One region of the Streptomyces sp. ALB3 genome, then DNA from elsewhere that is predicted to be linked to it. Evidence: predicted binding sites of a transcription regulator. Region 1 holds the regulator's gene; the other holds the start of a gene.
What was found. Region 1 encodes HspR, which represses chaperone genes until heat shock. Its sites were predicted from a motif close to TTGAGNNNNNNNNNCTCAA; they were not measured.
Positions count from the first base shown of each region.

Region 2: lon (endopeptidase La) is a predicted target of HspR. The motif match lies at 2,355-2,373, and genes of this name have one in related genera.

Region 1 covers NZ_JBISCE010000046.1:218,901-222,825, forward strand. The annotation lists gene ACHFIV_RS30995 (helix-turn-helix transcriptional regulator) at 1-382, shown strand, start outside; gene ACHFIV_RS31000 (helix-turn-helix transcriptional regulator) at 572-1,579, shown strand; gene ACHFIV_RS31005 (heat shock protein transcriptional repressor HspR) at 1,633-2,079, opposite strand; gene dnaJ (molecular chaperone DnaJ) at 2,081-3,265, opposite strand; gene grpE (nucleotide exchange factor GrpE) at 3,359-3,925, opposite strand, start outside.
Region 2 covers NZ_JBISCE010000003.1:622,612-626,536, forward strand. The annotation lists gene ACHFIV_RS04760 (response regulator transcription factor) at 1-416, opposite strand, end outside; gene ACHFIV_RS04765 (spermidine synthase) at 649-1,332, opposite strand; partial or broken gene ACHFIV_RS04770 (nucleotidyltransferase domain-containing protein) at 1,430-2,268, opposite strand; gene lon (endopeptidase La) at 2,396-3,925, shown strand, end outside.

The DNA of each region.
Region 1 (3,925 bases):
CATCGAACGCCTCCTCGTCTTCGACCGGACCGTGGCCTTCATACCCGCCCAGAACGACGACCAGGTCGCCCTCGAACTCCGTCACCCGGGGCTCGTCAACTACCTGGTGAAGGTCTTCGAGCAGCTGTGGAGCCGTGCGTCCCCCCTGCTCGGAGAGCTGCAGTACGATCCACCGACCAAGGGCATCAGCGGTGTTCAGCGCTCCATAGCTCAACTCCTGGTCGAAGGGCACGTGGACGACTCGATCGCCCGCCGGCTCGGCATGAACGTGCGTACCTGCCGGGCGCACGTCGCGAAGCTGTCCGCCACCCTCGGCAGCACGAGCCGTGCGCAGCTGGGCTATCTCATCGCACGGTCAGGCATCCTGGACCAGGACTCCTGACCGCACGCCACCCGGAGCGCCGCCGCCCCGGGCCGACGGGTACCACCGCGCAGGCGGAGTGACGGCCACGGCACGTCCGGAACGGACCGGGAGAGCCCCCCGCTCCCTCCCGACAGCTCCACACTCCCCCCGCAGCCGCCCACGCGCCACGGTCATCTTGTTGCAGTGCAGGAAGTGAGGGGTCGTCAAATCACTACCGATGACGCAAACACACAGCATTCGCACGGGCCGAGAGAGCTCTGTGCCACCGGTCTGAGGCTCTACGAGGAAGCAGTCGTCGCGGGACGCATCCCCCGCACCGCTCTCACGGCCGCCCCCTGCCTGGCCGACATGGGCCTTGTCCAGCCCGAGCCGGCCGACTCCGCGTGGATGCGCCCCGTCCCCCCGTCCGCCGCCCTGGCGCACCTGCTCCAGCCGATCACCCGCGAACTCGACGAGCGCGTACAGCTCGCCGCCGCGCTCAGCAGTGCGCTGACCCCCCTGTCGTCCGTCGCCAGCGCCGACCCCGATCTGGCGTTCACGGTCCTGGAGGGGCAACCGGTGATCGAGGCTGCCCTGCGCGACGCGACCTCCGCCGTCACCGAGCAGGTCCTCACGGCCCAGCCGGGCAGCGACCGGCCCCTCAACGGGATGCGGCGGGGTACAGCCAACGCCCTGACGGCGATCGCGCGGGGCGCCCGGCTGCGGCACATCTACCAGCACCCGGCGCGCTACAGCACCACCATCAGGGCCTACCTCGACCAGATACCGTCCGAGAACCTGCAGGTGCGCACCACCGAGCAGACCGTGGAACGGCTGCTCATCTTCGACCGGACCGTCGCGTTCATCCCGGCGGCGCCCGACCGCCGGACAGCCCTGCGCATACGGCACCCCGCCCTGGTCGACTACCTCATACAGGTCTACGAGGTCCTCTGGGCCCAGGCCACACCCTTCGCGCAGCAGCTGCCCGCTCCCACCCCCGGCGCCCAGGTCACGGCCGTCCAGCAGAGCATCGCCCGGCTCCTCGGCGAGGGCCACGTCGACGACGTGGTGGCACGCAAGCTGGGCATCAGCGTCCGGACCTGCCGCTCCCACATCGCCAAGCTCATGCAGACCCTGGGCGCGACGAGCCGGACCCACCTCGGCGTCCTGATCATGCGGTCCGGCATCGTGGACACCACCACGGCCACCGGGAAGGGGCCCGCCCCGGAGTCGTGAGACTCCCGGGCGGGCCCCTTCCGGGCCGGCTCGGTCCGTCGGCCGCCGCCGGCTCAGTCCTTGGGCCTCTTGGGCCGCCAGACCACCAGCGCGCCGGCCTGCTGCACGTCCTGGTACGGCACCAGGTCACGCCGGTAGGAGGCGTGGACCTGGGCCTCGCGCTGCTGCATGGCCACGGCCGCGCCGTCCACCGCCGCCGAGAGCTCGGCGACGCGCTGCTGGAGCGCGGCGACCTGGTTCTCCAGCTCGATGATGCGCTTGATGCCCGCGAGGTTGATGCCCTCGTCCTGGGACAGCTGCTGGACGGTGCGAAGCAGCTCGATGTCACGGGCCGAGTAGCGCCGGCCCCGCCCGGCCGTGCGGTCGGGCGAGACCAGGCCGAGACGGTCGTACTGGCGCAGTGTCTGCGGGTGCAGGCCCGAGAGCTGAGCCGCGATGGAGATCACGTAGACCGGTGACTCGTCGGTCAGCTGGTACGGATTGCGTCGACGGCCGTCCATCTCAAGCTCCCTTCGCGGCCTGGAACAGCTCCGCCCGCGGGTCCTCCCCCGCGGTCGACTTCCGATAGGCCTCCAGCGCGTCCAGAGCGTCCGCGCCGAGGTCCGTGGGGACGGCCACCTCGACGGTGACCAGAAGGTCTCCCCGGGTGCCGTCCTTGCGCACGGCGCCCTTGCCCCGGGCCCGCATCGTACGCCCGTTGGGGGTGCCGGCAGGGAGCTTCAGGGTGACCGGAGGCCCACCCAGCGTGGGTACCTTCACCTCGCCGCCGAGAGCCGCCTCCGGGAAGGTGACGGGCACGGTGACCGTGAGGTTGTCGCCCTTGCGGCCGAAGACCGGGTGGGCGTCGACGTGGACGACGACGTACAGGTCGCCCGCCGGACCACCGCGTTCGCCCGGGCTGCCCTTGCCGCGCAGCCGGATCCGCTGGCCGTCCAGCACCCCCGCGGGGATCCTGACCTGCATCGTGCGGGCCGACTTCGCCCGGCCGCTGCCCTTGCAGACCTCGCAGGGGTCCTGGGCGATGAGGCCCCGGCCCTTGCAGTCCACGCAGGGATCGGTCAGCGAGAACCCGCCGCCGGTGCCGCGCGACACCTGGCCGGTGCCGACGCACGTCGGACAGACCCTCGGGGTGCCGTTCTTGTCACCGGTGCCCGAGCACGCCTTGCAGGGCGACTGGCTGGACATCCGCAGCGGGACCGTGGCCCCGTCGACCGCCTCGGTGAAGCTGAGCGTCACCTCGGACTCGATGTCCTGGCCGCGCCTCGGCTGCACACGTGTGCCCGCACCACCGCGGTTGAACAGTCCGCCGAACACGTCGCCCAGGCCGCCGCCGCCGAAGCCGCCGGCACCCGCGGTCTGGCCACCGCCCGGGGCTCCGCCGAAGAGGTCGCCCAGGTCGAAGTTGAAGTTGCCGCCCGCGCCACCGGGACCCGCCCGGAAGCCCCCGTTGCCGAAGAGGGCGCGCGCCTCGTCGTACTCCTTGCGCTTCTTGGGGTCACCGAGGACGTCGTTCGCCTCGGAGATCTCCTTGAAGCGCGCCTCGGCCGTGGCGTCGCCCTTGTTGGCGTCCGGGTGGTACTCGCGGGCGAGTTTCCGGTAGGCCTTCTTGACCTCGGCGTCGGTGGCGTCCTTGGGGACGCCGAGGACCTTGTAGTAGTCCTTCTCGACGAAGTCCTTCGTGCTCATCGACGTCCCTCCTTCCGGACGATCGGCCGTGCGGCCGGCCCCTCGGCCGGCCGCACGCCCCGTCGGCGTTCACCGCAGTGGTCGGACGGAATGTCAGACCTCTTCGGTGCCACCGCTCTCCTCGTCGTCTGCCTTCTCTTCCTTCGCCGCCGCGGGCGTGGCACCCGGCTGCGGCTCGGCCACGGCCACCCGTGCGGGGCGGATGGTGCGCTCCCCGATGCGGTACCCGGGCTGCAGGATCGCCACGCAGGTCGTCTCGGTGACGTCCGGCGCGTACGAGTGCATCAGGGCCTCGTGGATCGTCGGGTCGAAGGGCTCACCCTCCTTGCCGAACTGCTGGAGGCCGATCTTCGCGACGACGGTCTCCACGGACTCGGCCACCGCCTTGAAGCCGCCGACCAGCTCGCCGTGCTCCCGCGCCCGGCCGATGTCGTCGAGCACCGGCAGGAGGTCGGTCAGGAGGTTCGCCGCGGCGACCTCCTTGACCGTGACCCGGTCGCGCTCGACCCGGCGGCGGTAGTTCTGGTACTCGGCCTGGAGCCGCTGGAGGTCGCCCGTACGCTCGTTGAGCGCGGTACGGACCTGGTCCAGCTGAGCCGTCAGAGCCGCTGTCTGCTGTACGTCCCCGGCCGGGGCCGCCGCCTCCTCCTTCTCGGAGGG
Region 2 (3,925 bases), on a different contig from region 1:
GCCCGCTCGACCCGGCGCAGCAGGACGTGCACCCGTGCTGCCAGCTCCCGCATGGAGAACGGCTTGGTCATGTAGTCGTCGGCACCGACCCCGAGCCCGACCAGCATGTCGGTCTCGTCGTCGCGTGCGGTGAGCATCAGCACCGGCACGGGGCGCTGGGCCTGCACCCGGCGGCAGACCTCCAGGCCGTCGAAGCCGGGGAGCATGATGTCGAGCACCATCAGGTCGGGCTGCCAGGCCTCGGCCGCGTCCACGGCCGCGGGCCCGTCCAGTGCGGTCTGCACCAGGAAGCCCTCCGCCCGCAGCCGGGCGGAAATGGCGTCGACGATCGTCGCGTCGTCCTCGACCACCAGCACCCGGCGCTGAGCCCCGGGGGTGGCCGCGACGCCGTTGTGGGTGGTGTGTGTCTGTTCCATCGCCCCGCCCCTGCCCGTTCTCGCGGAGGCCATTCCCCCGGAGGCACGGTTATCGCTTGTGAATGTCGTCGGTGATCCCTAGTGCCGGTCAGCAGCGTAAAGGCAGAGGACGCCTCTCGGCTACGCAGGGTGTTGTCCGTCGTGAAGGTGTTACCCGCGGGAAGGAGACGGACCGGCGGACTTGTGTCACCTGTTCCATGGTGGGGCAGGGATGTGCATACGGGGTGGGGGTTCAGTGGCCCCGGAGTGCGAGATGGACCACGTCCGGCACACCTCGGGCAACCGCTACTTCTTCGGTTCTTACTGCGCGGAATCCGGCATTCCGCAACGCCCGCGCGAAGGCCGCGGACGGCTGCGCGGACCAGACGGCGAGGACGCCGCCGGGGGTCAGCCGGTCTCGGCAGGTGGCCAGACCGGCGGGCGAATAGAGGCTTCCGTTGTCCTCGGTGACGGTCCACTCGGGCCCGTTGTCGATGTCGAGGCACAGCGCGTCGTAACACTCGGTAGTCGTTCGGAGGTGGGCGACGAGGTCGGCGGGGAGGATCTCGGTCCGCGCGTCGGTGAGCGCGGTACCGGAGACCCGGGCGAGCGGTCCGCCGAGGTGCCAGTCGATGACGGCCTGCTCGCGCTCGACGACCACGATGCGGCCCCATCGCGGCTCGGCGGCGGCCCGTACCAGCGAGAAGCCGACGCCCAGCCCCCCGATCAGCACCGAGGGCCCCGGGCGCCCGACGGGCAGGGCGGCGAGTGCGGCGTCGACCAGCAACCGCTCGGAACGCCCGTCGGAGGTGTCCATCAGGAAGCAGCCGTTGGCGATGATCTCGAGGTCGTCACCGCGCTCGCGCAGGACGACCTCGCCGAACGGGCCCTCGCGCCGGTCGAGGACGACGGGGCGGTGGGCGTCCGTGACGGGCATGGGTGCGGTCTCCGTTCTCCCGCGGCGGGGCGGCTCTCTCCAGGAGCCGCTCATTTTTCCTCGCCACCCGGCCCGCTGCCAGTGGTTTCCCGCGTTCTCACCCTCCTGCGCGGGGTTCCTTCGTCCCGTGGGCCGCCGCGTACTCGGCGGCCAGCCAGGGCCCCAGGTCATCGATGAGCGCGGCGGTCACGGCCCGATCCGGGGACGGCGTCCGTGCCGTCCTCGCGGCCGCCCGGATCTGCGCGGCGCGTTCCGGGTGGTCCGGGTAGTGGAGTGCGAAGAGTTCGGCGGACCGGTGCAGGTCGCTCGTCCAGCCGCCCCAGCGCGGCATCACCAGCGTGAAGGCCGTCCGGACCAGGCGGCGCGCCACGCGCCGGTTCAGCCGCACCCGCGCCTCGTCACCGGCGGCCGCGGCGGCCTGCGCGCGCCACCGGGGGAGCACGGCCGCCAGGTCTCCGTTCGTCTCGCGGGCGAGCAGCGAGGTGGGGCGGTAGCGCGGCAGGAGCGTGGCGAGATCCTCACCCAGCAAGGGGGTGCAGAGGCAGGCGACGAAGAAGCCGGAATCATGGAGCTCGGCCTCGCTGAGCACGTCGCTGAGGAGAAGAGGAGCAGGCCCACTCCGTCGATCACGGTGAACGCGGCGTCCAGGGCCGTGCGGGTCTCCTCGGCCGCCGCCCTGTCCGCGTCGGTGGGCCGGTCGTGCAGGACCACCAGCAGATCCAGATCGGACCGGCCGGGAATGGCCGTGCCCCTCGGGACGCTGCCGTAGAGGTAGGCGCTGTGCAGCCGCCCGGGGCCGAACGACGCGGCGACGCGCGCGCGGGCCGCCGCGACGACCGGCGCGAAAGCCGCCTGTACGTCACGGGCCGCACCCTCGCGCCGGATGGTCCCGTCCGCCGCGAGCCCTCTGTCCTCCGTGCCGGTGTCCTCGCGCATGGGCGGAGTCTCGCAGGCGGGTGCCCGCCCCGCCTTGATCGCTCAGAGCGAACACGGGCCGGGGAACATTCTGCGGCTCACAAGCATTGAGTCCACATAACTCAACTTGCCTGCCGAAGGGGAGATCATGACTGCTGAGTCCAAGGCGTCCCAGGCGTTCACGCCGGTCGACCTGCCTGTGCTGCCGCTCGACGACGAGGTCGTGCTGCCCGGCATGGTGGTACCGCTCGACCTGTCGGACGCGGAGGTGCGCGCCGCCGTGGAGGCCGCCCAGTCCGTCGCGCGGACCGGTGGCGGCAAGCCCGAGGTGCTGCTGGTGCCGCGCATCGACGGGAACTACACAGGGACCGGCGTCCTGGGCACCGTGGAGCAGGTCGGACGGCTGTCGGACGGCGATCCCGGCGCCCTCATCCGCGCCCGGGACCGGATCCGGATCGGCGCGGGGACCAGCGGGCCCGGCAACGCCCTGTGGGTGGAGGGCACGCGGATCGACGTATCCCTGCCCGATCCCGTCCCCGGCGCGGCAGCCGAGCTGGCCAAGGAGTACAAGGCCCTGGCCACCAGCTGGCTCAAGAAGCGCGGTGCCTGGCAGGTGGTGGACCGGGTCCAGCAGATCGAGGACATCTCCGCACTCGCCGACAACTCCGGTTACTCGCCCTTCCTCACCACCGCCCAGAAGGTGCAGCTGCTGGAGACCGCCGACGCGGTCGCCCGGCTGAAGCTGGCCGTCCAGTGGCTCGGCGAGCACCTCGCCGAACAGGACGTCGCCGAGGCGATCGCCAAGGACGTGCAGGAGGGCGTGGACAAGCAGCAGCGCGAGTTCCTGCTGAGGCGCCAGCTCGACGCCGTACGAAAGGAACTCTCCGAGCTCAACGGTGACCCGGAGGACGAGTCCGACGACTACCGGGCGCGCGTCGAGGCCGCCGACCTCCCCGGTCACGTCCGCGAAGCCGCCCTCAAGGAGGTCGAGAAGCTGGAGCGCGCCTCCGACCAGAGCCCCGAGGGGTCCTGGATCCGGACCTGGCTGGACACCGTCCTGGAGCTCCCGTGGACGGAGCGGACCGAGGACGCGTACGACATCCGCGGCGCGCAGGAGGTCCTCGACGCCGAACACGCGGGCCTGCAGGACGTGAAGGAGCGCATCACCGAGTACCTCGCGGTGCGCAAGAGGCGCGCCGACCGGGGCCTCGGCGTGGTCGGCGGCCGGCGCGGCGGCGCCGTGCTGGCGCTGGTCGGCCCGCCCGGCGTGGGGAAGACGTCACTCGGGGAATCCGTCGCGCACGCCATGGGGCGCAAGTTCGTCCGGGTCGCGCTCGGCGGTGTCCGGGACGAGGCGGAGATCCGGGGTCACCGCCGCACGTACGTCGGCGCGCTCCCCGGCCGGATCGTACGGGCGATCAAGGAGGCCGGTTCGATGAACCCGGTCGTCCTGCTCGACGAGATCGACAAGGTCGGTTCGGACTTCCGCGGTGATCCGGCGGCGGCCCTGCTCGAAGTGCTCGACCCGGCGCAGAACCACACCTTCCGCGACCACTACCTGGAGGTCGAGCTCGACCTCAGCGACGTCGTGTTCCTGGCGACGGCCAACGTGCTCGAAGCCATCCCGGAGGCCCTGCTCGACCGCATGGAGCTGGTCACGCTGGACGGCTACACCGAG